Regions from separate parts of the Bacillus sp. FSL R5-0422 genome, predicted to be linked through region 3. Evidence: riboswitches for the same ligand, from Rfam matches in the RefSeq annotation. Region 3 holds a riboswitch; each other region holds the start of a gene.
The links. A riboswitch is a leader RNA that binds a small molecule or an ion and turns the genes downstream of it on or off. The one in region 3 is predicted to bind S-adenosylmethionine.
Positions count from the first base shown of each region.

Region 1: another riboswitch for S-adenosylmethionine. It lies ahead of MKX52_RS14805 (methionine ABC transporter ATP-binding protein); the one in region 3 lies ahead of mtnW (2,3-diketo-5-methylthiopentyl-1-phosphate enolase).
Region 2: another riboswitch for S-adenosylmethionine. It lies ahead of MKX52_RS17795 (5-methyltetrahydropteroyltriglutamate--homocysteine S-methyltransferase); the one in region 3 lies ahead of mtnW (2,3-diketo-5-methylthiopentyl-1-phosphate enolase).
Region 4: another riboswitch for S-adenosylmethionine. It lies ahead of MKX52_RS17480 (sugar ABC transporter substrate-binding protein); the one in region 3 lies ahead of mtnW (2,3-diketo-5-methylthiopentyl-1-phosphate enolase).

Region 1 is NZ_CP152014.1:2,870,970-2,878,776, forward strand. Features, by position in the region: gene MKX52_RS14790 (carboxymuconolactone decarboxylase family protein) at 1-5, opposite strand, end outside; gene metQ (methionine ABC transporter substrate-binding lipoprotein MetQ) at 313-1,134, opposite strand; gene MKX52_RS14800 (methionine ABC transporter permease) at 1,149-1,817, opposite strand; gene MKX52_RS14805 (methionine ABC transporter ATP-binding protein) at 1,810-2,835, opposite strand; SAM riboswitch class I at 2,990-3,098, opposite strand; gene MKX52_RS14810 (SCP2 sterol-binding domain-containing protein) at 3,201-3,542, opposite strand; gene MKX52_RS14815 (thioredoxin family protein) at 3,663-3,965, opposite strand; gene MKX52_RS14820 (toprim domain-containing protein) at 3,978-4,322, opposite strand; gene MKX52_RS14825 (YusG family protein) at 4,451-4,687, opposite strand; gene gcvH (glycine cleavage system protein GcvH) at 4,732-5,115, opposite strand; gene MKX52_RS14835 (arsenate reductase family protein) at 5,182-5,538, opposite strand; gene MKX52_RS14840 (acyl-CoA dehydrogenase family protein) at 5,710-7,491, opposite strand; gene MKX52_RS14845 (acetyl-CoA C-acetyltransferase) at 7,506-7,807, opposite strand, start outside.
Region 2 is NZ_CP152014.1:3,461,816-3,469,622, forward strand. Features, by position in the region: gene MKX52_RS17770 (DUF3298 and DUF4163 domain-containing protein) at 1-448, opposite strand, end outside; gene MKX52_RS17775 (MurR/RpiR family transcriptional regulator) at 610-1,467, shown strand; gene garR (2-hydroxy-3-oxopropionate reductase) at 1,666-2,559, shown strand; gene MKX52_RS17785 (four-carbon acid sugar kinase family protein) at 2,567-3,988, shown strand; gene MKX52_RS17790 (gluconate:H+ symporter) at 4,041-5,360, shown strand; SAM riboswitch class I at 5,441-5,553, shown strand; gene MKX52_RS17795 (5-methyltetrahydropteroyltriglutamate--homocysteine S-methyltransferase) at 5,641-6,765, shown strand; gene MKX52_RS17800 (glycoside hydrolase family 1 protein) at 6,820-7,807, opposite strand, start outside.
Region 3 is NZ_CP152014.1:1,259,132-1,266,938, reverse strand. Features, by position in the region: gene MKX52_RS06345 (2-hydroxy-3-keto-5-methylthiopentenyl-1-phosphate phosphatase) at 1-178, opposite strand, end outside; gene mtnW (2,3-diketo-5-methylthiopentyl-1-phosphate enolase) at 179-1,399, opposite strand; SAM riboswitch class I at 1,502-1,603, opposite strand; gene MKX52_RS06335 (pyridoxal phosphate-dependent aminotransferase) at 1,647-2,837, opposite strand; SAM riboswitch class I at 3,003-3,161, shown strand; gene mtnK (S-methyl-5-thioribose kinase) at 3,241-4,434, shown strand; gene mtnA (S-methyl-5-thioribose-1-phosphate isomerase) at 4,441-5,502, shown strand; gene MKX52_RS06320 (hypothetical protein) at 5,528-5,662, opposite strand; gene MKX52_RS06315 (methylated-DNA--[protein]-cysteine S-methyltransferase) at 5,754-6,245, opposite strand; gene MKX52_RS06310 (PAS domain-containing sensor histidine kinase) at 6,247-7,807, opposite strand, start outside.
Region 4 is NZ_CP152014.1:3,399,260-3,407,066, reverse strand. Features, by position in the region: gene MKX52_RS17485 (right-handed parallel beta-helix repeat-containing protein) at 1-1,305, shown strand, start outside; SAM riboswitch class I at 1,421-1,530, shown strand; gene MKX52_RS17480 (sugar ABC transporter substrate-binding protein) at 1,700-2,818, shown strand; gene MKX52_RS17475 (sugar ABC transporter ATP-binding protein) at 2,888-4,384, shown strand; gene MKX52_RS17470 (ABC transporter permease) at 4,381-5,394, shown strand; gene MKX52_RS17465 (GTP pyrophosphokinase family protein) at 5,488-6,120, shown strand; gene MKX52_RS17460 (hypothetical protein) at 6,169-6,309, opposite strand; gene MKX52_RS17455 (Rap family tetratricopeptide repeat protein) at 6,329-7,414, opposite strand.

The DNA of each region.
Region 1 (7,807 bases), 1.6 Mb from region 3:
TTCATCTTTATTCCATCCCTTCAGGTCATTTGTACATTTTTATTATGAGCGAGATTTGAAAAAATACACAAAAAAACCTCGCTTTGACGAAAGCGAGGTTACAGATTGTTGACAAAGGTCTAAAATGAACTTAATTTTAGACCTTTGTCTTCCTTTCAGCGTGATAGAAAACCTTTGCAGTGTAGGAAGGACGAGTACTGGAGCGGAGCGAATCCGACATTCGTGAGCACCAGCACGCAGGACTGACACCGAATGCGAGGGTTTGTCTACACGCTGAAACCTCGCTTTGACGAAAGCGAGGTTAACACATCGTTATTCAGATACCGGTAGTACAGCACCGTCATATTTTTTGTCGATGAATTCTTTGATTTTATCAGAGTGAAGAACTTCCATTAAAGTCTTGATCTTATCTGATTTTTCTTCACCTTTGCGAACCGCCACGATGTTTGCATATGGGTTGTTCTTTGTTTGCTCAAGTTCGATTGAATCGTTTTTCGGATTCAATTTATTTTGGATCGCATAGTTGACGTTGATAAACACAGCATCGCCTTCACTGTTTTCATAAGCTTTCGCTGTTAGTTCAGGAGCGATTTTTTTGAACTTTAGGTTCTTTGGGTTTTCTTTGATGTTCTTTACAGTAGCGTTGATTGTATCAACCTTTGGGTCGAGTTTGATGACACCAGCATGTTGAAGCAGGGCAAGCATACGTCCTTGCTCAGCTACGTTGTTTGTCATGATGATCGTGCCACCGTTTGGAATATCTTTTACTGATTTGTATTTCTTAGAGTAGATGCCGAATGGCTCAAGGTGAACCGCACCTGCACTCACTAGGTCGTAATCTTTGTTTGATTTATTTTCTTCATTTAAGTAAGGGATATGTTGGAAAAAGTTTGCATCCACTTCTTTTTCAGCTAACGCTTTGTTGTACATTTTATAATCACTAAGTACTTTCACTTTGAGATCGTAGCCTTTTTCTTTTAGAAGTGGTTTTGCTTCTTCAAGAATTTCGGCATGTGGTGTTTTTGAAGCCGCAACCGTAATGGTTTTGCTATCACTTGCGTTATTAGATGAACCGCATGCAGCTAAAATGCCTGCAAATGCTAGAAATAGTGCACTTAAAATCAATTTCTTCATGAATAAATCCTCCCTTATCGTTTATCAATTTTATTTGTAATCAAATCACCGATTATTTGAATAATAAAGACGATGATGAGAATAAACACAGTGGCAAAAAGTGTGACATCTGTATTACCAGATTGGTATCCTTCCACATAAGCAAGGTCACCAAGTCCGCCTGCTCCAATTGCACCTGCAATCGCAGTTGAGCCAATTAAAGCAATCGCTGTTACGGTAATACCTGAAATGAGGGCTGGCAATGATTCTGGCAGCAATACTTTGAATATGATGGTCGATGTTTTCGCTCCCATTGAGCGTGCTGCTTCAATGACTCCTTTGTCTACCTCACGCAGTGCAATTTCGACAAGACGTGCATAGAATGGAGCTGACCCAATGACAAGGGCAGGCAGTGCTGCATTTGGACCTAGAATTGTATGCATTAAGAATTTCGTGAACCCTAATAAAAGAATAATTAAAATGATAAAAGGAATCGATCTGAAAATGTTGACGACTCCACCGATGACAGCATTGATCGGTTTATTTTCCCAAAGACCACCTTTTCCTGTAAGGAAAAGCAGGAGTCCAAGAATAATTCCGATCACAAAGGCAAACGCCAATGAAATGAGTGTCATATAGACCGTTTCGCCCGTTGCATTCCAAATGACTTCTAAATCAACGTTCGGAAACCATTTCTCAAACATGTGTCATCACCTCAATTTCAACCTGTTTGCTTTGGATATAGGCGATGGCTTTTTCTACCTCAGTCTCTTCTCCATTAATATGGATAAAGAGTGTTCCAAACGCGCCTTCCTGCGTTTGAGAAATCTTTCCTTGAAGGATATTTACATCGACCTTGAAGGATCGAATGATTTCAGTGATGAGCGGTTGCTCGGCAGAATCGCCAATAAAGGACAACCGTACGACCTGACCTTCTTTTACGCGCTCTAAGACGTGTTCGATTGTTTCTTTCGCTTCCTCTGGTTCAGCAAGCTGCTGGACGAATCGCTTCGTCATTTCTTCCTTCGGCTGTCTGAAAACGCGTAATACCTCGCCTTCTTCGACAATGCGTCCATTCTCCATCACCGCCACGCGATGACAAATTTTGCGAATGACATGCATTTCGTGTGTAATCAGCACAATCGTCAGTCCAAGTCGTTTATTGATATTTGCCAAAAGATCAAGGATAGAATCCGTTGTTTGCGGATCAAGTGCTGACGTTGCTTCGTCACAAAGAAGAACCTTTGGATCATTTGCTAATGCTCTCGCAATCCCCACACGCTGTTTTTGTCCGCCGCTAAGCTGAGACGGATACGCATTTTCTTTTCCTTCTAAACCGACTAATTTAATCAGTTCATTCGCACGCTCTCTCCGTTTCGATGTCGGTACACCTGCGATCTCAAGTGGGAACATAATATTTTGTCTCACTGTTCTTGACCAAAGTAGGTTAAAGTGCTGGAAAATCATGCTGATTTCTTGTCTTGCTTTCCGAAGTTTCGCATTCGATACTTCATTGATCCGGTTGCCTGCCACTTCGACAATTCCTTCTGTTGGCAGCTCCAGACCGTTTAATAGGCGAATCAGCGAGCTTTTTCCGGCACCGCTATACCCAATAATTCCGAATATTTCACCTTTACCAATATCCAAGTTGACGTCTTTCACAGCATCAACATTTCCGCTTTTTGAATGATACGTTTTTGATACATTCTGTAAATGGATCACAGTCTGTTCACCTGCTTTCTTGCTGAATCTATAGGTTGCCATCACATACATTATTTATTCTTCCTGATGCCATGCTCCGCGCCTGGCTTGAGGTCAGTAAAAAAGACCCAACTGCAATGCAAGCAGAAAGGCCTTTTATGTTCAATACGCCTTTCTCTCATCTTTCAAAGCATTGCGGCTTTGAGTGAATTGGCACCAATTTCAGCTATGCTGACGGTTGCCGGGTTTCATAGGGCACGTCCCTCCACCTCTCTTAATAAGAGAAAATATGTTGTTTTATGTGATGTTCATGTTTTTACTAACGTAGAATATCATGCTACCCGAGATATGTCAACGCTGTAAATCGCTAATTTCCTAGTAAACGACTACGTTATCATTTTTCGAAAAAAACCGTTCGTCAGCCAGAGCACCGCCTCTAGTCTTAGGAGCGCGCGGAATGACCCTTTTACTTTCACTTGTCCCCTGCTAATTAACTGCTGTAAGGACATATCTCCATCTAATAATTGTAGTATTTCTTTTCTCTCACCATAAAAGATGAGATCCGATAACTCAATTGCAGGTAGTTTCTTCACTTCACCACGCTCATCCACAATCAATGTACAAGAGTCAGTTTCCGCCTCAAATGTAATCTTCAAGGATGATGATGAGAGCAGCGGTTTTAGCAATAAGCGCTGCCCTTTGTTACCATGGGTTTTCACTTTTTCCACATGTATAACCTCCCTGTCATTTGGTTATACATAACATTTCTCTACAAACATTCCCTTGTCCTTTATAAATAACTCGACAAATTTTCAGATGAATTGCTTGAAATATGACAAAAAACCGCTTTATTTAGCGGTTTCAATCATTTCATGAAGATATGGAACAGAGTGAAAGGCATAGCCTTTTTGCACCAGTTCGCCTTTTTTAAACAGTAGAAAGCAAGGAACGCTTTCGATCTCAAAAGCCTTCGCAAAGCCTGGTGAGTAGTTTAAGTTATTTTCGTAAAAAGGTACATCCGGCTGCATGGTGTCTACGACCGCAAGCATTTTCTTTGCCAGCTGGCATGTTCCGCAAAACGGTGTATATAAGTATAAAAGAAATAAATCGTCCTTTATTTCCTTGAAATCATGTTCTTCAATCTCTTTCATATACGTCCACCCTCATAAATATTTCGAATGAACATCAATGTTTGCAGCTAATAGGATAGATGCAATGTGGGCTGACGGTGAAGCGGCCACTTCGCGGTACGTTCTGTCGACAAAAAGATGAAGCGCTTCAGGGAATTCTTTTCGAAATTGCTTCCGCAGTTTGTCGCCTGCATCGTCACTGTCTGCTAATATGTAAACGTCTTTCCCCAATAATTCGTCTACGAGCTGATCCAGCTTCGATGTACTGATCGTGCCATTGGTGCAAATGATGGTAACAGGTTCACTTATGACTTCTTTTAGCTTTTGTTTGTCTGTTTTACCTTCTACTATGATGACCTTTTCTACCTCTACATTCATCACGATCACCCGGCCCTTTTGACATTGTTCAGTTCTCCCTTAGATTACAATCTTTCATCGAGGTTGTAAAGATTGGGCACTTGCACTAAAAAGACTGCAGCTTATGCTCACTGCAGCCTCATCTGTGATTAGCACCAGCCATTTTCATCATCACAGTCTACATATTTTTCTGTCCCGTGGGTCAATGTATCCGTCAGACGATAAAAACGATTTTGATCATAGGAATAACCTGATTTTAACTCATATTGGTTTTCACTAATCATCGTGCCAATCTCTTCATTTTGATGATACAGCACCATGCCGCTTTCTTTGAATCGCCCTGTGACATGATCTGTTATATCCACCTGTTCTTTTTGAAAAGACAAATTGGACACCCCCCATAAAGGTAGAGTGTCCAATTTCACGTGAATTAGTCTTCTTTTGTCATTTCTTCATATTGCTCAGCAGTCATCAAGTTCTCAATTTCAGATGTATCAGCTGGCTCTACCACGATCATCCATGCTTTTTCGTATGGAGAGTCGTTGACGAATTCAGGGCTGTCATCCAGCTCATCGTTCACTTCAACAATTGTACCGTTGATCGGTGCGTAAAGCTCAGAAACTGTTTTCACTGATTCTACACTTCCGAAAGGCTCGTCCGCTGTAATTTTGTCTCCTACTTCAGGAAGCTCAACGAACACGATATCGCCTAGCTCAGATTGAGCAAAATGCGTAATACCGATACGCACCTTTTCCCCTTCTACTTTGACCCATTCATGTTCTTCTGAATAACGTAAATCTTTTGGTGTGCTCATTCAATACCCCTCCAGTCTTTTCTTTCAATCTATATTGAAGATACCACAATCTGAATGAAAGTTACATCATTTCCAGACGCTTTTAAATGTATCTTCATTAAATCCAATCGTGACTCGTTTACCGTCTGTTGTAATCGGACGCTTGATCAGCATTCCATTAGATGCGAGTAATTCTAGCTGCTCGTCCTCTGACATTGCAGGAAGTTGATCTTTCAGCTGTAGCTCTCGGTATTTCTGTCCACTTGTATTAAAGAACTTCTTCAACTCTAAGCCGCTTTTTTCGTAAAGGGCTTTTAATGTTTCTTTATTAGGCGTCTCTTCGACGATATGTATGCTGTTGATGTCTTTATTGTGTTCTTCCAGCCATTTTTTTGCTTTTCGGCATGTACCGCAAGATGGGTATTCATAAAAATCTAAAGCCACCATTTTCACCTCCTGCAAATAGTGACAACATTTTATCACAAAATATTTTAAAAACCTAAATGTATGCTTACAAAAAGGTGCAGAAAGAAGACAAAGGGCTAAAATAAAGATCATTTTAGCCCTTTGTCAACAATCTGAGGTGCGGAATGATATCCGCAAATTTCAGCCGTCTTATACGATATATTTCTCTACTTCAAAGATTCGTTTCGCCACTTCGCGCTTTTTGGCGATGACATTGATCGGGGTGAATCTTGTCAGTTTGCGAAGAGCTGAAAGACTCATGCGGAGTGCATCTCCTTCTTCCATCGCGATTAAGGATTCTTTTGCATGGGCTTCAATTTTTAAGAAGGCCTCCTGCGTGAATATTTGTGTGTAAGCAAGCTTTTGATTATTCTTATCTAGCCCTGATGCAGCGATTGCCTTTTCAGTACGCAGAATCGCCGATTCAGCAGCAAAAATTTCATTGACGATATCCGCTATGTTCACAAGAATCTCTTGCTCTTTGTCTAACGCTTTTCCATACTTCATCGCCGCCATTCCAGATACCATTAAGGCGATCTTTTTCGCATGGGCAAGCAAATATTTTTCTTGATCGAGCGGCTGATCACCCGGCTCTTCCGGCATCATCATCATGAGCTCTTCCTGTAAGGTTTGCGCCTTTTGAAGAAGCGGAAGCTCTCCCTTCATCGCTTTCTTCAGGAATGTGCCTGGGACTAGCAGACGGTTGATTTCGTTTGTCCCTTCAAAAATACGGTTAATCCGGGAGTCACGATAGGCTCTTTCGACCTCGTATTCTTGCATGAATCCATATCCGCCGTGAATCTGCACACCCTCATCCGCAATATAGTCTAAAGTTTCAGAGCCAAGCACTTTACAAAGAGAGCATTCAATGGCATATTCTGCAATGGACTGGGCAATTTGTTTGCCGTCCTTTTGGTCTTCTTCACTTAATAGACCCATACGCTGTTCAAATAATCCGACTGTGCGGTAAACAGCACTTTCCATCGCATAGAGCTTTGCCGACATGTTGGCTACTTTTTCACCAATTAAGCTAAATCGAGAAATGGGCGTTTGGAATTGCTTACGCTGGTTTGCGTATTCTGCCGATAATTGAATGACACGTTTTGACGCGCCAACTGTCCCGACAGCCAGCTTGTAGCGTCCGATATTTAAAATGTTAAAGGCAATGACATGACCTCTGCCAGCCTCACCTAGTAAATTCTCTTTTGGCACTTGAGCATCCTCAAGGATTAACGTTCTCGTTGAGGACCCTTTAATGCCCATCTTTTTCTCTTCAGGTCCCGTTTTGACACCAGGGAAATCCTTTTCTACGATAAAAGCAGAGAAGTGTTCACCATCAATTTTCGCATATACGACAAAGACGTCGGCAAATGCGGAGTTTGTGATCCACTGTTTTTCCCCATTCAACACATAATGGGTTCCGGCTTCATTTAACACCGCAGTTGTCTTTGCTCCAAGAGCGTCAGAGCCTGATCCTGGTTCAGTTAGGGCATACGCCGCTATCGTTTCTCCAGAAGCAAGTCCTGGCAGATACGTTTCCTTTTGCGCTTGGTTTCCGAACAGTACGATTGGCAGAGATCCAATGCCGACATGGGCGCCATAGGAAAGCGAGAAGCTCCCTGCTCTGGAGAATTTCTCGGTAATAATAGCTGAACTGATTTTATCTAATCCAAGCCCTCCGAATTCTTCAGGCACGTCGGCTCCTAGCAGCCCAAGCTCTCCAGCCTTTTTAAGAAGCCTGACGGAATGCTCAAATTCATGCTTTTCAATTTGATCTATATATGGAACAACGTCTTGTAAAATATAATCCTCTGTTGTCTTTCCAATCATTTGATGCTCATCAGAGAAATCCTCTGGTGTAAAGATATGCTCATAATTCGTCTCATCAATTAAGAAGCTTCCACCCTTTTTTACCTCTTCCATTGCTTTCATTCTGTTTTCCCCCTTTAGATCAATTCAAAAATTCCTGCTGCTCCCATGCCCCCGCCGATACACATTGTGACGATGCCAAATTGCTCGTTTCGCCGTTTCATTTCATGAATGAGTGACAGTGTCAATTTCGTTCCTGTACAGCCGAGCGGATGTCCTAGTGCGATTGCCCCGCCATTGACATTCACTTTCTCTTCATCAATTCCTAAATGACGAATGACTTGAATGGCCTGAGAGGCAAACGCTTCGTTTAATTCAAACAGTCCGATATCCTTCAGCTCAAGTCCAGCGATTTTCAGCGCACGTGGAATGGCTTCAA
Region 2 (7,807 bases), 1.4 Mb from region 3:
CAACGTCTGTCAAGAACACTTGCTTTGTCTTTTTCTTCGTTAGCACATAGTTCATGCTGGAAACCATCGTATCGCCGTGCATTCCACCATCATTCATGTAATCATAGTTTAAGATACTGAGTTTCTTCCCATTGTTAAATTTCGTTTTAAACGATCTTTCGTACGTGATCTTCCCAAAACCATCCTTTTTCGCTTCGTCCTTTAAGTATAAATAAGTAGAATAAGAGAATGCGATGTCTTCTTTTAAATCACGATTGATGGTTTTCATATGCGCCTTACTTAGGTTTTTCACTTGTGCATATTTAAACGTTTTTTTCTTTTTATAATAGTGTGTGCTTACTTTCGCTTTTTTTGCTTGTTTGGCATCCGCAGATCCAACTGGCGCAAACAACGAAACAATCAGTGAAAAAATGAGCAGACTGATTGTTAGGCCTTTTTTCATTGTCATAGTAAAAACCCCCATTTTTGTCTATTACCAATTGAGTATACCATGACAAAAGAACCAAAAGAAGCAGTATTTCCATATTATTCTTCATTTTCCCACTTCGGGTTTGTTTACCGTTTTCATAAGTTCCTGTATGCTTAATGTAGAATGCTAGATGAAGTGTGGTGTTTATCATAGAAGAGAATATTTTTAGTCACATTCGGACGACGTTTCATAGTTTGTCTCCGACCCAGAAAAAGATTGCCAATTATATTTTAGAAAACCCTCAGAAGGTTGTGCTTCATTCCATTAGTGCACTCGCTTCTGAATGCAATACAAGTGAAACGACGATCTTTCGGTTTCTACGGAAAATTGGTTATGAATCATACCAAGTGTTTCGTGTCCATGTCGCACAGGATATAGCAACCAATACACCCCAATCCATATACGGTGAAATCGAGGCATCCGATAGTGTAGCTGACATTAAACATAAAGTCATAGAGTTAACAACAAACTCTATTCAAGATATGAAACATATAGTAGAAGACCATGCCGTCACGCAATTTATTGAACAAATGAAACAGGCACATAAAACCGTCTTTTTTGGAGCCGGTGCGTCCAGCTTTATTGCCGGGGATGCTTATCATAAGTTCCTCCAGCTTGGTTTTGAAGTAAGTCTATGCAGTGATCCGCATATGATGAACATGATTGCAACTCACGCCACGGAACACGATTTTATCGTTGCGATCTCCCATTCAGGAGAGAGTAGAGAAATTCTCGATGCCGTGCAATTTGCTAAAGAAAAGGGAGCAAAAATCGCCTCTATCACCAGCTATCCGAAATCAGAACTCGCAAAGCGATCTGACTTTCATCTGCTCAGTTCTTCTAGGGAGACAACCTATCGATCTGACTCCATGATCTCCCGTATTAACCAGCTTGTGATCATCGATGTACTATACGTTGCCGCTGTTTTAGAACTAGGATCAAATGCCATTGAAAATGTGAAAAGATCTCGATTAGCCGTAGCTAAAAATAAAACATGAACGCAAAAGGCCGGAGCTGATTCCGGTCTTTTTTTGTGACTTTTCTCATATTTTCCGTTGACACGTTCCTATCACGTCATGTACATTAAATGAACAATAGTTTATTTCCTACTATCAATTATAAAAGATAGTATATATACTAACAAACAGAAAAGAAAGCGCTCTTTGTAAGGGTTTTCTATATAGGAGGCGTTCAATGTGACAAAGAAACTTGGATTCATTGGATTAGGTATTATGGGAAAGCCTATGGCACTTAATCTATTAAAAGCCGGTCATACTGTGACTGTTTTCGATCTAAATGAGGAAGCGATTCAAGCGTTACAAAAAGCCGGAGCAAAAGGTGCTTTTTCAGCAGCTGATGCCGCTTTTGAAAGCGATATCATTATCACAATGCTTCCTAAAGGAGAGCACGTAGAGGCTGTTGTTTCAGGTGATCATGGCATTTTAACTACAGCTAAACCTGGAACGATTGTCGTAGATATGAGCTCAATTTCTCCTGTTACTTCTAGAGCTTTAGCTGCTCTTACAAAACAGCATCAGGTAGAATTTATCGACGCACCTGTCAGCGGCGGAGAACCGAAGGCAATAGACGGAACACTTGCCATCATGGCTGGCGGCGAAGAAGCCATCTTTGAGCAAGTGAAGGATGTCCTGCTTGCGATGGGCACAGAGGTTGTATTAGTTGGCACAAATGGGAGCGGAACAACAGCGAAGCTCGCCAATCAAATCATCGTCAACTTAAATATTGCCGCTATGTCCGAGGCGCTCGTTCTTGCTGCTAAATCGGGCATTGCCATTGACAAAATGTATGAAGCTATTCGCGGTGGGCTGGCAGGAAGTGCCGTTCTTGATGCAAAAGTCCCTCTCATCTTAGAACGTAACTTTGAACCAGGCGGACGTATCGACATTAACTTAAAGGATTTAACCAATGTGATGGAAACGGCTCACGATATCGGCGTTCCTCTCCCTCTTTCTAGCCAGCTGCTCGAAATCTTCCACGCGCTCAAAGCCGACGGAAAATCTGGGCTTGACCATGGCGGCATCGTTCAATATTACGAAAAAATGGCTCATGTCGAAGTGAAGAAAGGATGAGATGGTCATGAAGAAAAGCACTGACATACTGAATGCTCTTCCGAAAGCGGATTCAAAAATCATTCAAGCAGCATACGAACAAGCACTGAACAGCTTTCATCATAAAGTCATTGTATTAGATGATGATCCAACAGGGATTCAAACCGTACATGGCGTCTCTGTTTTCACCGATTGGTCAGAAGAAAGCATCGAAGCTGGTTTTCTTGAAGACAGCCGCATGTTTTTTATTTTGACCAATTCTCGCAGTATGACTGAGAAGGAAACGATCGCTGTACACGAAACAATCGCTTCAACAATTGTAAAGGTAGCGGAACGGCTTGATCAGGATTTCATCATTGTCAGCCGAGGAGATTCCACTCTTCGTGGACACTTCCCGCTGGAAACAGAAGTACTCAGAACCACGATTGAACAGCAAAGCTCCCGCCAATTCGATGGAGAAATCCTTCTTCCTTTTTTCCAAGAAGGTGGACGCTTGACGATCAACAATATTCATTACGTCCAAGAAGGACAAGAATTAATTCCTGCTGGTAACACAGAATTTGCACAAGATCGCACATTCGGCTTTCAGTCATCTCATCTCGGAGAATGGATTGAAGAAAAGTCAGACGGATCTTTCACGAAAGAGAACACCACTTACATTTCGTTAGATGATCTACGGGCTTTACGAATGAATCAAATAAAAAATCAGCTCTTGAGTGTGACTGATTTTAAAAAAGTGGTTGTAAACGCTGTGGACTATGACGATGTCAAAGTCTTTGTCACTGCTCTCATAGAAGCCATTCAAGCAGGAAAGCAACTTATGTTCAGAAGTGCAGCGGCACTTACAAAAGTTCTTGGCGGTATAGGGGATCGTGCCTTATTAACAAGACATGACTTGATACAAGAACAAAGCCCACACGGTGGTCTCATTATGATTGGTTCTCATGTGAAGAAGACAACAGATCAATTAAAAGCGCTTCAACAAAATAAAGAGGTAGCTTTGATCGAATTCAATACACACCTCGTGCTGGAGCCTGAAGCATTTCAACAAGAAATTGACCGTGTGATTCAGCAAACTGAAGAATTATTAGTATCTGGTCAATCTGTGGCTGTTTATACAAGAAGAGAACGGCTTGACCTTGGGGATGATCGACAGGAGGAAGAATTAAAGCTTTCTGTAAAAATTAGTGATGCTGTGACAAGCATTGTCCAGCGTCTCACAATTCGCCCTAAGTATCTCATTGCCAAAGGTGGCATTACCTCCAGTGATATTGGAACTAGAGGACTTCACGTGAAACGCGCAACCGTAGCAGGGCAGATCAAACCAGGCATTCCCGTTTGGCAAACAGGTGAAGATAGTAAATTCCCTTTCATGTCTTATGTGATTTTCCCGGGAAATGTTGGTTCAAGGGATACGTTAAAAGAAGCTGTAGACATACTTGAAGGATAAAGCATAGGGGGTGTTTATACACTCCTTTATGCACCACAAAGGAGGAAAAACCATGTCGTTAGTGTTTATCGGACTTGGCGTTTTATTATTGCTTTTACTTATGGTTGTCTTTAAGTTAAACGCTTTCATATCTTTGATTATTGTTTCTTTAATTGTCGCTGTCTTAGAAGGAATGTCACCACTTGAAGCGATTGCTTCCGTCGAAAAAGGACTCGGCAGTACGCTCGGGCATCTCGCACTCGTTCTCGGTTTTGGTGCGATGCTTGGTAAATTGATGGCTGATTCTGGCGGAGCTCAGCGTATTGCGATGACACTCATTGATCGATTCGGTATTGGAAAGATTCAATGGGCAACGATGCTGACTGGGTTTGTGATCGGAATTGCTCTATTTTATGAAACCGGATTCATTATCTTAATTCCACTAGTCTTTACGATCGCTCAAGCTGCAAGACTTCCTGTGCTTTATGTGGGTATGCCGCTCGTCGCTGCACTCATCACCACACATGGCTTCCTCCCTCCTCACCCAGGGCCGACTGCCATTGCAAATGTCTTTCAAGCAAACATGGGACAAACCTTATTAGTTGGGATTATTTTAGCGATTCCTGCTGTTTTAGTAGGCGGACTTCTCTTTACAAAATTATTTAAAAAAGATCAGTTACACGCACATATTCCAATGAACTTATTTAATCCAAAGGAATTTACAGAAGAAGAGATGCCAAGCTTCGGCATCAGCATTTTCACCGCTATTTTGCCTGTATTGCTCATGACTTTCAGAGCAGTTTTAGAAATTTTCTTTCCGTCTTCCTCATTACTGCCAACCGCTGAGTTTTTAGGCGAGCCTGCGATTGCACTGTTAATCTCCGTTCTTCTTGCTATCTACACGTTTGGACTTGGCAGAGGAAAGAGCATGCAGGATGTGATGAAATCAATCACAGATTCTATCGGTTCTATTGCGATGATTTTATTAATTATTGCAGGTGGTGGCGCTTTTAAACAGGTGCTCATTGATAGCGGTGTTGATCAATACATTGCAGGAATCATGCAAGGAAGCACACTTTCGCCACTGCTTCTCACCTGGTTGATTGCTGCGGTCCTTCGTGTATCTTTAGGGTCAGCCACTGTCGCCGGACTCACAGCGGCTGGCATTTCTGCTCCTTTGATTGGACTCACAGGTGTGAGCCCAGAGTTAATGGTGATCGCAACAGGTGCCGGCAGCATTACGTTCTCTCACGTGAATGATGCGGGTTTCTGGATTTATAAAGAATACTTTAACCTGTCCATGGCCCAAACCTTTAAAACGTGGACATTGATGGTGACCGTTCTTTCACTTGTCGGACTAGCGGGGGTTCTCGTCGCTGATTTGTTCATATAGAAAATTAACTGTAAAAACCATTGACTTTCTCTCGTAAAAGTTGAATAATTATGTTTATTAAGAAAATTGAATCAAAGGTAACCTTATTAAGAGTGGTGGAGGGACTGGCCCTGTGAAACCCGGCAACCGCTGTTCCTCGGAACAGAATGGTGCTAATTCCTTAAGCAAGCAGATGCTTGTTTGAAGATAAGGCAGAGTTCTCTCAGTATATGATGCTCTTCCTTATCCAAGGAAGAGCTTTTTTATTTGATTTTTAACCTGTAGAAAGAAGGGATTCAACATGACACAAGTACAAACCATTGGAAAGAAAACAACGAAACCGCCATTCCGCGCAGATCAAGTAGGCAGCTTACTTCGTTCAGAACGTATCAAGGAAGCACGCAAGCAAAAAGCAGACGGTACACTGACAGCAGAGCAACTCCGACAAATTGAAAATGAAGAAATCACTCGTATTGTGGAGAAACAAAAGGAAATTGGATTAGAGGTTGTCACAGATGGAGAGTTCAGACGTGCTTGGTGGCATTTTGACTTTCTTGAGGGACTCGATGGAGTTGAAGGATTTGAAGCAGATCAAGGTATTCAATTCCACAATACGACGACAAAGGCGCGAGGAATCAAAGTAACGGGCAAGATCGATTTTACAGATCATCCAATGCTGGAAGATTATCGATTCCTTCACAGCATCGCTGGTGATCATACCGCTAAAATGACGATTCCAAGTCCGAATATGCTCTTTTTCCGTGGAAAGCTTGAAGAAGGAGTATACGACAGCCTAGAGGCATTCCACCATGATGTGGCACAGGCATATAAAAAAGCCATCCGTGCCTTTTATGATGCAGGCTGTCGCTATCTACAGCTGGATGATACAGCATGGGCCGTGTTCTTTTCTGAAAAAGGGCATGAACAAATCAAAGCCTTTGGCCGAGAAGAAGATGAACTGCGTGAGTCATTTGCGAAAACAATCAATGAAGCAGTTGCCGATCGTCCAGAGGACTTGGTGATCACTATGCACATTTGCCGTGGGAACTTTAAATCGACATGGGCAGCTGAAGGCGGTTATGAAGCAGCGGCAGAGACGATTTTTGCCGGCTTAGATGTAGATGGTCTCTTTTTAGAATTCGACGACGATCGTTCTGGCGGTTTTGAACCCCTTCGCTATGTGAAGAACCCAAACCTCCAAATCGTACTAGGCCTTGTCACTTCAAAATACGGTGAGCTTGAGCCGGCTGAACAGATTCAAAAAAGAATCGAGGAAGCAGCTCAATACGTCGACATTAACCAGATTTGCTTGAGTCCACAGTGCGGTTTCGCCTCAACGGAGGAAGGCAATCTGTTAACAGAAGAGCAACAATGGGAAAAGCTTCGTCATGTGATTGAGATTGCGGATCAAGTGTGGACTTCATAGTCCAAATGACGAAAAAAAGACAAACCGCAGTATGAACGGTTTGTCTTTTTTCTTTTATGCATCTAAATGATCGCCATTTGTCGCAATCACCTGTTTATACCAATCGAAACTTTTCTTTTTCTTTCTATCTAATGTACCTTTTCCTTCGTTATCACGGTCGACATAAATGAAGCCGTAGCGCTTTTTCATTTCAGCTGTTGATGCGCTAACAAGGTCAATTGGGCCCCAGCTTGTATAACCCATCAAGTCTACTCCGTCTGCAATGGCTTCTCTCGCCTCTAGCAAATGGCTTCTGAGGTAATCAATTCGGTAATCGTCTTGAATGGATCCGTCTTCTTCTACTTGATCGACAGCTCCCAGTCCATTTTCTACGATAAATAATGGTTTTTGGTAGCGGTCATATAGTTGGTTTAGTGTTGTACGAAGTCCTTTTGGATCAATTTGCCATCCCCAATCACTTGCTTCTAGATAAGGGTTTTTAACGCCTTCAAATAGGTTACCACCAGTGACTTTTCCAAGAACCTCTGGATCTGTACTTGTCACAAAGCTCATGTAATAGCTGAAGCCAATATAGTCTACTGTATGGTTTCTTAGGATGTCTTCATCACCATCTTGGATCTCAATATGAATTCCATTTTCTTGGAAGTATCGTTTCATGTAACCTGGATAGTAGCCTCTTGCCTGTACATCTGAGAAGAACAAGGTTTTACGGTCCTGATCCATTGCAGCAAACATATCTTCTGGTCTTGAGCTGTATGGATAAGTTGTCATCGCTGCAATCATACAGCCGATTTTCGCATCAGGAATGATTTCGTGGCCTGCTTTGACAGCTAAAGCACTTGCAACAAATTGGTGATGCGCTGCTTGATATTGAATGCTTTTCTCGTCATCCCCCTCTTCAAATACAAGACCACCGCCAGTGAAAGGCGCATGTAACACGACGTTGATTTCATTAAAGGTCATCCAATATTTCACTTTGTCTTTATAGCGAGTAAACAACGTTTTCGCGTATGTTTCATAAAGGTCGACAAGCTTACGGTTT
Region 3 (7,807 bases):
CACTCTTCAGTAATTGAAACATCTGCCCGACGCCTTCTTGAATGGTGATCTCCTTTGTGAGAACATCGTCCTTCAGCTTCGTCCATTCACTTGGTGCAAAGTGCTTCATGATGCGAATGATATTATCATTTTTCGTAATGGTTCCATCAAAATCACAACATACAATTGGTTTTTTCATTTATTCTACTACCCTTCCCCATAATTCAAGTGCTGCTTTTAAGTCTTGGCAAGAAGCTGTCTTCTCTTGGATTGACTCACCATGTATCACCGCATCAATGATCGATCGAAATGCTTTCCCTCCGCCGATCGCTCCACGAGGATGTCCGTGAATTCCTCCACCAGCATTTATCACATGGTCGAGTCCAAAATCTTTCATCAAAACTGGAACCATTCCAGGATGAATGCCTGCTGACGGGACTGGGAATGTTTTTTGAACCGAATCCTCTTTTACACAAGCTTCATAGATTCCAAAAGCATCTTTTTTCGGAAGTGCGACCGACCCATACGGTGAGGGAAAAAGACTTAAATCAGCGCCAGCATATCGATTTAATTTACCTAAAAGAAGAGAATGGGAGAATCCATATTCAGGTGATGATGTCAAAGCGCCGCTTACTGCAGGATGGGCCATAATAGGCAATCGAATATCTGGATCCTCAGCTAAGCTTTGCATGACATCTAGCCCGTAGGCAAAAACGTTGAATAAGAGTGCATCCGCTCCGAGTTCAGCTGCCTTTCTTGCTCGATCCCTCAGTTCAAAGGTTCTTCCTGTTAAATGAACGGCATATAGCGTTCGGTGCCCTGTCTCTTCATATGTTTCTTTTAATATCTTTTTTCCTTCTTTGATTCGATCTTCAAAAGGGGCTAGCGGGCTCTCAAATAAAATTTCATCGTCTTTGATAAAGTCAACACCGCCTAATGCTTGTAAACGGAGTTGTTCTTTTAAATCTGTCATATCACGGCCAATGACACCTTTAAAAATACTCATCAACAAAGGTCGATCAAACACGCCTGTTTTTTTTCGTATGCCATCAATACCAAATACCGGTCCTGGCAGGCTTTTTTTAAATCTATCCGAGAATTGAATGTCCACTAGTTTCACTTTTCCATCTAGTGAAAGCTTTCCAAAGATCGTCGACAAAACAGCCGGTATATCTGCTGAAAAGTTAGCCTCAGGATAAGCAATGGTCACCTCAGATTGATATAGACCGTTCTCGGCTGGGGTAAATTTTTCTGTTACCTTTTCTACCCGGCCTTTATGCTTTTGAAGCTGCTCTTTTTTGAGCTGCGGTAAATCCGTCCATGATCCAACTGTTAAACCAAGCGCGATCTGCTCCGCTTTTCGGTTCACTTGTTCATCCTCTCGATGTGTTAATACGTATGTTGCCAGTAATTCACTCACTAGGAATCCCCTTTCGATTGCGTCATACATATGGTCAATAAAAAAACCTCTTCAAGTGCTTAATCAGCGCCTTAAAGAGGTTGTTTCGTGTCATTCATCCGAATCTTATCTCTCAGCGCTTGCTGCAAGAATTAGCACCGTGCTTCATGGAAGTCGGTTGCCGGGCTTCATTGGGCTAGTCCCTCTGCCTACTCTTGATAAGAATATTCAATTTTTAAAATATTGTCTGAATTATCGCACCGTTTTTTCATGTTGTCAATGGCTTATTTTCAAACAGATTCAAGGCAGCAATTCGCTGAGCGGCTTCTTTTAACCGCTCCTCATTTGTTAAAAGTCCTACTCTGACGTATCCTTCACCGTGAGTACCAAACCCATTCCCAGGTGCCACAACCACATGTGCTTTCTCTAATAATACGTCAGCAAAAGATTCAGATGTATATCCTTCTGGCACCTTTAGCCAAGCAAAAAACGACCCCTTTGGTGCAGTGACCTCCCAGCCAATCTCCTTGCACGCAGCAATCCACACATTTCGCCGTTTCTCATATCGATTATTCTGCACCTGTACGCACGTTTGGTCGCTTAACAAAGCTTCCACTGCCGCATCTTGAGTGGCTTTAAACAGTGAAACAAACAGGTGATCCTGATAAAGCTCAATCGCGTTAATAACAGACGGATTTCCTGCTGCAAATCCGACTCTCCAGCCCGCCATATTATACGTTTTAGACAATGTATAAATTTCAATCCCCGTCTCTTTCGCTCCATCTGTTTGCAAAAAGCTGATCGGCTTTTCCCCATCAAACCCAATGCCGCCGTAGGCAAAATCATGGACAACACAGAGTTTGTGATCTTTAGCGAATGTCACGGTTTCTTCAAAAAATGATTGGCTTGCCATAGCACCTGTCGGATTGTTGGGATAATTTAAATACATCAACTTTGCTTTTTTCTTAACATCCTCAGGCAACCGGTCATAGTCAGGTAAAAAATCATTTTGCTCAAGTAGCGGCATCGTCACCATCTGAGCTCCAGCGAGCACGGCACCTGACCAATAATCAGGATAACCTGGATCTGGAACAAGGAGCGTATCACCCGGATTCAGCAAGCATTGCGGCAGCTCAACAAGTCCCGCTTTCCCGCCAAATAAAATCGCAATTTCCGTCATCGGATCAAGTGTAACCCCATATTCTCTTTCATAAAAGGCAGCGGCAGCCTTTTTTAATCTCGCTGTTCCGCGGAATGAGGAGTATTGATGATTTTCAGGTTTTGCGACCGCTTCTTGCATCGCTTTTACAATGTGCACGGGAGTTGGCTGATCAGGATTTCCCTGCCCTAAATTAATAATATCTGCGCCTTCCTCCACTTTTTTCTGCACTTTTTGCACAAGGGATGCAAAAAATTGTGTCGGTAATTGTTTCAATACATCTGACTGCTGAAATTCCATTTTTCTTCACCTTCTATTCAAGTTACGTAGCAATACAAACACTGTAATGGATTGTTTCACGAATTGTAAAGCAATTTTGAAAAAGGATTGACATGTGAACTGCAGCTCTGATAATATCTTGAATTAAGAAATGCAAGTAGACACGAAACAATTACATATTGATTTCTCTTATCGAGAGTTGGGCGAGGGATTTGGCCTTTTGACCCCAACAGCAACCGACCGTTAATACCACTGTGAAGTGGGGCGCAGCAAGTAAGCGCCAAGACAATTGTCTTATAGGGCACGGTGCTAATTCCATCAGACGTATGTGCTGAGAGATAAGAGAGGCTTTGAGCATACACGACATCAAGCCTCTTTCTCTCAGGAGAAAGAGGCTTTTTTATATGATTTGGAGGGGAAGCAATTGGTTACACTTACGGCATCATATGAAGAATTAACAGAAAGCTCGGCAGTTGCACTCGCAATTAGACTTGGCTTGATCCAAGAAAGCAGTCATTTGACATGTACGGAAATCGGTGACGGAAATTTAAATTACGTCTTTCATATTTTTGACCATAAACAAGAAAAAGGATTGATTATCAAGCAGGCACTTCCCTACGCCAAAGTGGTCGGAGAGAGCTGGCCACTTACATTAGACCGTGCGAGGATCGAAAGTGCTGCCCTAATCAAGCAGTCAGAATATACGCCGCACCTTGTACCAGCAGTCTATTATTCAGATACAGCTCTTGCTGTGACGGCTATGGAGGATCTATCACACCTAGAAATCGTCAGAAAAGGGCTAATTGCCGGAAAACAATATCCGCATTTATCTGATCATGTCGGAGAATTCTTAGGAAAAACACTTTTTTACACTTCTGACTTTGCCACAAATCCTAAAATCAAAAAACAATTTGTGAAGCAATTTACGAATCCAGATCTTTGTGACATTACCGAAAAGCTTGTCTTCACAGATCCTTTCTTTGATAGCAGCACAAATGATTTTGAAGAAGAATTAAGAGAAGTCGCCGAAGCGCTTTGGGCAGATCTTGAAGTGCAAGCAAAAGCAGCTGAATTGAAGCGTATTTTCCTGACATCTGCCGAAACACTTGTTCATGGAGATCTTCATACAGGCAGTATTTTTGCAAGTGAGACGGAAACAAAGATCATTGATCCAGAATTCGCTTTTTATGGTCCCTTCGGATTCGATATCGGTCACTTTATCGCCAACCTGTTCCTAAACGCTTTGTCTCGTGAAAATGAACACGATCAGCAGCACCTTTTTGACCATGTCGTCAATGTATGGGCGACCTTCAAGGAAGTGTTCGCAAAGGCTTGGAAAGAAGACAGCATTGAAGCGTTTAGTGTATCTGACAGCTTTTTAGAAACAACCTTTGACCGTATTTTAAAAGAAGCAACAGGCTTTGCAGGCTGTGAGCTTGTCCGCCGAACGATTGGCCTTGCTCATGCCGCTGATCTTGATGCGATTCCATCACCATCTAAACGGATTCAGCAGAAAAAAACAGCACTTACGCTCGGAAAAACATTCATCAAACAATATCATGCAGTGGAAACAGCGTCTGACCTCGTCGCATTATTCCAGCAATCTGTAAAGGAGTGACGGGTTTTGTCTAAAGAATTTGAAGTCCCCCGTTCTGTCGAATGGGAAGAAAACCATATTAACATTCTGAATCAGCAAAAATTACCGGCAGAAACCGTGTTTGAGCATCTATATACAAAAGAAGACGTGTATGATGCCATTGTCACGTTAAAAGTGCGTGGAGCACCTGCCATTGGCATTACAGCAGCTTTCGGACTGGCGCTCAGTGCCCAAGACATTGAGACAGAAGACATTGATGTGTTTCAACAAGAAGTCATTCAGATAAAAGAATATTTAAACAGTGCTCGTCCAACCGCTGTGAATCTAGCCTGGGCATTGGAGCGGTTGTTGCGGCGCATTGAGCGTGCAGCTTCAGTCAATGCAGCCAAAACAGACCTTGTCCATGAAGCCATTCAAATTCAAATCGAAGATGAAGAAACATGCAGACAAATCGGTCAAAATGCACTCCAGCTCTTTAAATCAGGTGATCGGATTATGACCATTTGCAATGCAGGTTCCATCGCCACAAGCCGTTACGGAACAGCCCTTGCTCCATTCTATTTAGCGAAAAAGAAAAATCTCGATCTTCACATTTATGCCTGCGAAACACGCCCTGTTCTCCAAGGGGCTAGACTGACAACATGGGAGCTCATGCAAGGCGGCGTAGATGTGACGCTCATCACAGATAATATGGCAGCTCACACGATGAAGGAAAAGCAAATTTCTGCTGTCATTGTTGGAGCTGATCGTATTGCCCGTAATGGAGATGCGGCGAATAAGATTGGCACGTTAAGTCTTGCTATTTTAGCCAAGCATTTTCAAATCCCATTTTTTATAGCTGCACCGCTGTCTACCTTTGATGTCTCAACTAAAGACGGATCAGATATTCCAATTGAAGAGCGTGACCCGCTGGAAGTAAAGGAATTTAACGGCGTCCAAATTGCACCACCTGATGTTCAGGTATTCAATCCCGCCTTTGATGTCACTCCTCACCATCTCATTTCAGGGATCATTACAGAGAAAGGGATTATCACATCGAACTATACTGAAGAGATTGATGCCCTGTTTGCTGAAAACATCTCACTCTGATCATAAAAAAAGCGCCGTGTACTTCTTATTTAAGAGCACCGCGCTTTTTTATTTCATTCGTTTTGGCTAAGATTTCGTTTTTCTGTTCTTCTGTCAAAACGTTCATTTTGACACATAGTGAAGTGATGGCATACATTTTATTCTTTTTGTCCCAAAGCATTCCCTAGCGCCCTCCTTTTTCCCTCAACCAACTTTTTTAGCTTAATAAAAGGATATGTCGCTTGGAAAACTTTTGGAACAGGTCAATCGATTTATTTTTGAACAAATGGGATACCTTCTAATTCAAGCAGAATCGCTTTCATATCTGTCTTCGTTCCTGCATAGCCCGTCAGAGATCGGTCTTTTCCAATCACTCTGTGACAGGGAATAAAAATAGGTATTGCATTGCGTCTGTTGGCTTGTCCAATCGCTCTCACTGCCTTTGGGTTACCAATCGTTTCTGCAATATCTCCATAACTTTTTGATTCACCATACGGAATAGCCGAAAGTGCTTCCCATACTTGCTCTTGAAACAAAGTTCCCGTTTGCTTGAGCGAGAGATCGAATACTTGGCGCTCACCCTTGAAATATTCATCTAGCTGTTTTTTCGCTTCTTGTAATACAGACGTTTCTTTTTCTTTTAGATTGGATGCTTGCTTTTTTGCTAAAAACGGCTCATCATCAAACATCACTTCAATGATGGCATCGTCTTTTTCTAGTATGTATAGTGCCCCAATTGGTGCGTGATAGACGGTATAATACACGTTAATGCTCTCCTTCTTGTTTCTTCTGTCTAAGTGGCAGCGTGAGATGGAAGACGGTTCCTACCCCTTCCTCACTTTCTACCTCAATGGTTCCTTGGTGCTCTTCAATAATTTTATAACTAACCATTAAGCCAAGTCCAGTTCCTCTTTCTTTTGTCGTATAAAATGGTTCCCCTAGACGCCTCAGCTTGTCCTCTGCCATTCCGCAGCCTTCATCCCGCAGTGATATAACAATATGCTCTTCGCCCTTCCTCTGAATGGTCACATAGACATTTCCTTTTCTCGGCATGACTTCAATTGCATTTTTTAGAATGTTAATAAAGACTTGTTTTAATTGATTTTGTTCGCAATAAATGAGCGGTATCTCATCCATTACATTGAGATGCATTTGAACGTTGCCAAGGTTCGCCTGTGCGTGCAGCAGATCCATCGTGTCTTTCACAATTTGCACCACATTTTTTTCTTCATATACGATGGCTTGCGGCTTCGCTAAAATCAAAAATTCGGTGATGATCGATTCAATTCTTTTCAGCTCTGAAGTGATCACATTAAAATAGAGGGAATACTCCCCTTCTATATTTCCTTTTAACAGTTGAATAAAGCCTTTTAATGCTGTCATTGGGTTTCTGATTTCATGCGCAATGCCAGCGGCAAGCTCACCGACCACATGAAGGGTATCTGATTTTCTCACGCGCTCTTCTAATTCCTTCCGCTCTGTCACATCTCTAAAGATCGCCAAATTCATATTATGAATGATGTTGCGTTTAAAAGAGAATTCTAATATCCGCTGATCTGGGTGGTTCAGCACAAACGGCACTTCATTGTCCATTTCATCTAATGACATCGCCTGGGCAGGCTGTGCCAAATGTTCAACTTGATAAGGCGCGAGGATATGGAAAAGATTCATTTCCGTTAAATGATCATCTTTTAACCCGAGCAGCTCGCTTGCGGATGGATTGACTTCGATAATGCGGTATTGGTTATCAAAAAGAACAATGCCGTCCATTGATCCATTAAATACTTTACGGAATTTGAGCTCACTTTCCCGCAGCTCCTCCTCCATCCTTTTTCGATCACTCACATTACGTAAAATGGTTAAATGCTGTCCTTCTAATACCGCATGCTTTGATGTAAACTCAAGCTCTTTAAACTGCCCATTCGCCATTCTGAACAAAAGCTCTTCCCTTATTTCATGATTCCGAATATATCGCCTTCTAGTCGGTCTATATCTCTGATCAGATTTCACGAGAAAGTCTGTGAGTTTTTTGCCTATCAGTGAATGCATAGGTAATTCAAAAATGCGGCAGGCTGATTCATTGGCTCTCACAATCTCTCCATCATCCGCCCAAATGATGATCGCATCCATTGCATTTTCAAAAATTTCTCTAAAGCGTTCTTCACTTTTTAACAGTTTTTCTTCCATTAATCTTTTTTCTGTAATATCCCGCATGATGGACATATAAAAACCGCTCATCACATTTGATGTAATGGTGAGCTCGAATAATTTGTACTGACCAGATTGAAGGGTAACGGGAAGCTCTCCCTTGGCTTTCCCAGTCTCT
Region 4 (7,807 bases), 1.5 Mb from region 3:
GGAAACGATAAAAACCCAGGAACGAAGCAAAAACCTTTTCGCACGCTGAAAAAAGCGGCAAGTATGGCGAAAGCCGGGACAACCATTTACGTGAGAGGCGGCACATATAAAGAGAAATTGATTGTCCGCCATTCAGGTACAAAGAAAGCACCAGTTATCTTTCAAGCTTATGGAAAAGAAAAACCTGTTATTAGCGGGGCTTCACTTAAAGGAAATCAAGCAGATGGCGGTCTTGTCACGATCGATCAAAAAAGTTACATTACCCTCAAAGGTCTGACGGTGGGACATCTCAAGACGAATAAAGAAGACCTGACCCCAGTCGGTATTTTCATCAAAGGAAGCGGGAAAGGCGTCAAACTTCTCAACAACCGAGTGTATGACATTCAGACGACACACAAAAATGGGAATGCGCACGGTATTGCGGTCTATGGAACAAAAGCTCCAGCGGCCATTGAAGATATTGAAATCAAAGGAAACACTGTTGAAAAATTAAAGCTTGGCTTCAGTGAAGCGCTTGTGCTCAATGGGAACGTCACTAAGTTTCGTGTGACACATAACACGGTTCGCCACACGGATAATATAGGTATTGATTTAATTGGTTTTGAGAACGTAGCACCTTCTAAAAAGTACGATCAAGTCAGAAATGGTGTTGTATCAAGAAACAAAGTGTACGAGATCACGAGTGTAGGGAATCCAGCCTATGGCAAAGACATCTCCGCTGGTGGCATTTATGTGGATGGTGGGAAGGATATTGTGATTGATCATAACATTACACATCACAACGATCTTGGGATTGAAGTCACAAGTGAACATAAAGGAAAAATGGCAGATCGTATTCGCATTGAACACAACCAAGTGTATTTGAACCGTTATACAGGCATTTCAATTGGCGGTTATGATAAAAAGCGAGGCGGAACAACAAATACGACGATCTCACATAATATTTTATACAAAAATGACACAGCCGGCTTAGAAGGCGGTCAATTGTTGATGCAATATCAAGCCGTGAACAATCGAATCACGAGCAATATCATGACAGCGAGTGCCTCGCATTACTTAGTCGTGAATCTTTATGGAGTGAATCAAAAGAATACCTTCCAGAAGAACGTTTATGATGACCGCAAAGGTGCGAAGGCTTCACAGTGGGTATGGCGCGGGAAATGGATGGAAGGCTACAAAACATATCTCTCTAAAAGCGGTCAAGATAAAGGATCAGCACATCTCAATCCGCAATTTGTGAATGAGAAAAAATATGATTTTCGCCTGAAGAAGTCATCACCTGCTAAGAAAATCATCGGAAATTAAGCATGTGTGAACGCAAACGCATTGTTTTAAATTTTCAAAAAAATCATTGACATTGATGTGACATCACATTAAAGTAAAGAAGACATTTCAACGAAAACAAAATTTCATAACGGATCTCTTATCAAGAGAGGCAGAGGGACTGGCCCTATGACGCCCGGCAACCGTTTCTACTATAGAAATTGGTGCTAATTCCTGCAAAGCTGTGACAGCTTTGACAGATAAGAGAGGAAGAATTCCCGATACATGTTTCATGCAACGGTGTTCAAGCCTCTCTTTCTAAGAGAGGCTTTTTGTCGTCTCTTTTTCAAAAGGAAGAACAGTTTACTGGCGTTTTCCTACATTTTTACCTAGTTTTCCGATGTGAAAAATAAAAACAACTTGAGGAGGAACAGCAATGAAGCGTAAGTATTTTACATCTAGTCTTATATTATTAACGGTATTGACTGTCCTATTAACAGGCTGCGGCACTGGATCGAGTGCGGGCTCAAAGGCAAATGCGAATGAAAAAGTCTCTTTTGACAATGTACCGAAGCGATTCGCAAAGGGACAGGGAGCAAAAATTAAAGTCATCCGTAAAATCGGCGGAGATGATCATACAGCACAGTTTTTAGCTGGGACAAAGGCAGAAGGTGAAGCGCTTGGCTTTACGGTTGATGTCTACACCGCAAATGGAGATACAGCGAAGTTCCATGACGCCATCTCTCAGGCGCTGGAAGAAAATTATGATGGCTTTATCATCTCTCATGGGGACGACGAGGCGACCGTCGCTGACGTGAAAAAGATTACGGCAAAGGGCATTCCGGTCGTAGCGTTCGATTCAAATCCTAAACTGAAAGGCATCAAAGGGGTTACAGTGACGTCTCAAGATGACGAACAATTAGCGAAAAAATCACTAGATGCACTCGTGTCTGATTTTAAAGGAAAAGCCAATATTGCGTACCTCTGGGTAGATGGATTCCCGCCAATGGTGAGACGGAACAAGGTTTATCAAGAAACGCTCAAACAACATTCAGGAATCAAGGAACTTGACCGCTTTGGTATTGCCTCCTCTGATACGTCTGTTCAAACACAAAATGCTGTGGCAGCGATGCTGAATAAATATCCAAAGGGTAAACTCGATGCTATTTTTGCCACGTGGGATGCCTTTGCCATTGGCGCAGCAAGAGCGCTAAAGGAAGCAGGAAGAACAGAAGTGAAGATTTATGGGATTGATGTGTCAAATGCTGATCTTCAAGAAATGACAGCAAAAGACAGTCCGTGGAAGTACACAGCAGCAGTTGATCCGAAGCTCATTGGCGCAGTTGACGTGAGAATTCTTGCGAAGAAAATAGCGGGCGAGAAAACCCCGTCTTCCTATGACCTTGAGGCCTCTCTCATCTCACAAAAACAGCTTCAACAATCAGGAAAAGCCATCAATATGGTCAATCTTGCAGACGAAGTGAAGGGATTCGGCTCATCAACTGCCTTTGAAGAAGATTGGATGAAGACCTTGAAGAAGCATTATACAAAATAAACGTCGTGCACTCTCTTCTATAGAGGGTGTTTCGTTTTTCAGATGATGATCATGAGAAGGAGGACACCTATGACAGCGCCGTTAGTTTGTATGAAGCATATTTCGATTGAATTCCCAGGAGTAAAAGCGTTAGATCAAGTGAATTTCACATTAGAAAAAGGGACAGTTCATGCACTGATTGGAGCGAATGGTGCTGGGAAGTCCACGTTAATGAAAGTTCTTTCTGGCGCTCATTCCCATTATGAAGGAAGCATTCAAATCAATGGTCAGGCGGCATCAATTCAAACCCCAAAGGATGCAGCCTCATATGGTGTGCAGACGGTTCATCAAGAAGTGGATACAGCTCTCGTTCCTTATTTAAGTGTTGGAGAGAATATGATGATGCATCAGCTTGAGAAAAAAACATTTGTCGGCTGGAAAGAGCTACACCGTAAGGCAGCTCACCGATTAAAAGAATTGGACATCGACATTTCCACAAAACGCCTTGTGAGTGATCTGTCCCTTGCGGAAAAACAGATGGTGCTCATCGCCAAGGCTGTTTCAATCAAATGCAGCATTTTAATCTTAGATGAACCAACTGCCCCGCTTAGTCATACAGAAACAAACAAGTTATTTTTAATGATTGATCGGCTGAAACAGAATGGAACGGGTATTGTGTTTATCTCTCATCGCATGCCTGAAATTTTCACCATTTGTGATGAACTGACAGTGATGCGAAATGGAACCGATGTCGCAGCTCATCTTGTTCAAAATACAAATCCCCAGCAGATCATTGAAGAAATGCTAGGAGCGCCATTAGAGGAGCAATTCCCGCTTCGTACACCTTTGAAAGACGCACCTATTGTCCTTGAAGTGAAGCAGCTAAACGACCAGCATAAATTACGCAACATTCATCTTCATGTAAAAAAGGGAGAAATTCTCGGAATTGCAGGCCTTGTCGGTGCAGGAAAAACGGAATTGTGTAAAGCGCTTTTCAGCGCCTCAGAAAAAACGACGGGGACTGTACAACTTCATGGTCAAACCGTACGCTTCACATCGCCTCATCAAGCTGTGAGAGCTGGAATGGCCCTTGTGCCAGAAGAAAGGAGAAAGGAAGGGGTTCTGACAGAAGAGAGTGTGGGGTGGAACTTAACAGCAGCAAATCTTCGCTCATTCTCACGTGTGTTCAGCTTCTTACATCGTTCAAAGGAAAAGCGGAAAGCAGACGAAATCGTCAAGCGACTTGGTGTGAAAACCCCATCTCTTGAAGCAAAGGTGAAGCATCTATCCGGTGGAAATCAACAGAAGATTGCCATCGGAAAATGGCTGCTGGCTGAGGCGGATGTCTATCTCTTTGATGAACCAACTAAAGGTGTTGACGTTGGAGCGAAAAAAGATATTTTCACACTGATTGCAGAGCTTGCCGCCCGCGGGAAATCTGTGATTTATGCGTCAAGTGAGCTGTCGGAGATTGCAGGGATCGCAGACCGCGTCTATGTGCTGTATGATGGCAGCATTGCCCGGGAAATGACGGCCCCAACGACTGAGGAAGAGCTTTTATATCATTCAACAGGAGGACAATCATGACTGAACGACAAATTCTAGCCCCTGTGCAGCAAACGAAAAAACAGCGGCCATCCTTTCATCTATTTGATTTCTTTTATCGATATGGCACGATTTTAACCATTGTTGTATTGATTGTGGTATTTGCGGCAGCGAATCCAGCGTTTTTACAAACAGGGAATATCATCAATATCTTACGGTCTATCTCGATTGTGACCATTATTGCGGTGGGCCTTACCATCTCATTGGCAGTCAACGGCTTTGATCTATCAGTCGGATCAGTCGCAACGTTATCAAATGCAATCGTGATTTCTATGTTTGTGTGGTTTTCGCAAAACCCGCTGATTGCGATCCTTTCTGCGCTAGCGGCTGCCCTTATTGTTGGTTTACTCAATGCCTTGATGATTGTCAAAATGAAAATTCCAGATATGCTCATGACATTAGCCATGATGTTTATCATTCAAGGATTGGCTCAAACGTATACGAAAGGGGCGACCATTTCTGAAAACATGGTGCTGCCTGACGGTACATTCTCAACGGGTACAATTCCCGCCTTTTTTAGCAAAATCGGACAGGTGCCATATATTATTCTCTTAATGGCAGTGATTGTGCTATTTGCACATATTTTCATGACCTACACAAAGCACGGACGATTTATGTACATCATTGGTGGGAATAAGGAAGCGGCTCGATTGTCCGGGATACATGTAAACAAATATAAAATCGCGGCATATCTGCTCTCAGCTTTATTTGCAGCAATCGGTGGTATTGTGCTGGCATCAAGGGTGATGACAGCGGAAATAAATGCAGGTACACCTTATTTAATGGATGGCGTAGCGGCAGCTTTTATCGGTTTTTCCGTCATGGGAGCAGGAAAACCAAATGCATTTGGTACTTTTATTGGGGCTGTGCTCATCGGTATTTTGCAAAATGGGCTTGTGATGATGTCTGTCCCTTATTACGCGATGGATATTGTGAAAGGCTCTGTACTCGCGCTTGCGCTAGCGTTGACGTATTACAAACAGCGAGGCTGACGATGTATTTTTTAAAACCTTTCGAGTCTCGTCTCCGTCTAGTAAACGGAAAGCGGTGCAGCCGCCGTTTCCCAAAAGGAGATGACAAAAGAAATGAATATGTCAGCAACTCATGTAGAAGATTTGAAAAACGTCATGGAAGACTGGAAAAATGAATTATTAGTATATAAATTTGCATTAGATGAAATGGATACGAAGTTTTCAATCATTAGCCAAGAATATAATTTAATCCATGGCCACAATCCAATAGAGCATACAAAATCACGGATCAAATCCTTTGAAAGCATTGTAAATAAATTAGCAAGAAAAGGATGCGACATCACAACACAATGTGCCAAGGAGTATATTCATGATATCGCAGGTGTCCGCATCATCTGCTCCTTTATTCAAGATATCTATAATATTATCGATGTATTGAGGCAAAGAGAGGATCTAAAAATCCTTGAAGTGAAAGATTACATTCAACATCCAAAACCAAATGGCTACAGAAGTCTTCATTTAATTGTGGAGATTCCTGTCTACTTAACGAATCGTGTGGAGCATGTGAAGGTTGAGATTCAGGTGCGGACCATAGCGATGGATTTTTGGGCGAGTCTTGAACATAAAATCTATTATAAATTGCAAAACGATGTTCCTCATCAGCTAACCGATGAACTGAAGGAAGCGGCTGATATAGCCCATTACTTAGATGAAAAAATGCAAAATATTAAACGAGAAATTGATTAGTGCATAAAAAAGAGCAGCTACGATATTCACAGCTGCTCTTTAACATGTTTAAGGATTGGTACCGCGGTCTCTCTTTTGAATCATATCTTGAGATTGTGCAGATTGGCTATCTTTTTGGATAGAAGCGCCAATGGAAGCACCAGTTATCAAGAGTGTCAAAACCGCAGTTGTGATAAGCCATTTTTTCATCATATATCACTCCATATTCTTAACAAGTTTTTAAGGACAACGCCTTGTTCCAGAAATAAGTAGATTCTTCATGAAGTCCAAGATCTGTTAAGTAAGCAGCTGCATCCTGACAGATGGCTTCAAGATCGACAAGAAAATTCATAGATTCTAATTGATCACAATAAGACTTGATTTGCTCTATCATGTTGTCTTGCTGAAGCATCAGTGTTTCTAAAATAGATAATTTAAGTGAAATGTTTCGTTGTTTTAAATTTTCTGCTTTTTGAAGTGAAAGCTGTACATAGTAGTGGAACAAACCAGGTTTTTTCAGCTTGAATAGTGCTTTTGTGTAGGCATACATGGCAAGTAAGTAGCCGCCTGGAGAAGACGTTTCAAATGTCTCGATCAATAAAGCCTTTTCTAGGAGCGACACAGCTTCACTGTATTCATTTCTAAGACTTTTAATAAAAGCTGCATTGCAATACGCATGACCAAGTAAATCTGGGTCTTCCATTTGTTCTAGTGAATGAATCACTTCTTCAAATAATGATTCTGCCTCATCATATTTTGATTGATCAGCATAATTCAAAGCGAGCATCATTTGACAGCTGATTGACTTTTTTACATAACATGGATCTGCGTCATAAATAGATGAAGCCATTTTCAAGTGGTGTATGGAGAGGAGCGTGGATCTTATATTATAGTAAAGACAGCCTGTTTTATAATGAAATTCTGCTTTCTCAATGTCATCGTGGACGAGATCTAATTTATCCTCTGCCAATTTTAAAAGGTGAAATGCCGTATCCTGATTGCCTCTGCGCATTTCATACATCCCTTTAAAGAAATAGAAATAGTAGCTGAGCATGTCATCTGTACGGATTGCATTTTCATCAACAAAAAGACTATGATCCAACGAAGCTGTATCTTCGATGAGATCTTTAAAACGGTACTCTAGCAATTGATAGTAAAGTAAGACGTCTTGATTCTCTTCCATGTGATCAAACGCTTGAAGAATCTCTTCTTTTAGCTGGATCGCACCTTGTATTTCTCTTTTTTTCATCATGACATACCAGTCATTTAACATATTCGCTACATCAACGGACGACAAAACACCTGTTTCTGACAATTTATATCCTCCTTTCTTCATCTATCACTCTAGTTCGATTTCCGTTCATCTGAATTCACTTTCCATATTCAGTATCTTCTTATATTTTAAGCGCTCTCTCGCAATTTGTAAAACATGTTTTTTGATGTAAATTCAACCAGTTGTGAAAGAAATAGGGATTAGGTGTCTTTTTGTATACGCTTACATATTTTTAGGTAAAAAGAGGATATTAGAAAAAATATATTGCAATATCAATAGAGAGAAGAAAGTCATTCAAACGTCTATCTTCGCATGTTAGAAAAAACGGCGGTTTTCAAGGTGATATCTCGTTTTTTGTGAGATTATCTCACATCATGATTGTGAATTGCTTTTCTTTTAGAATAAATGAGTTATTCGCAAAAAAGTAAAATTTAA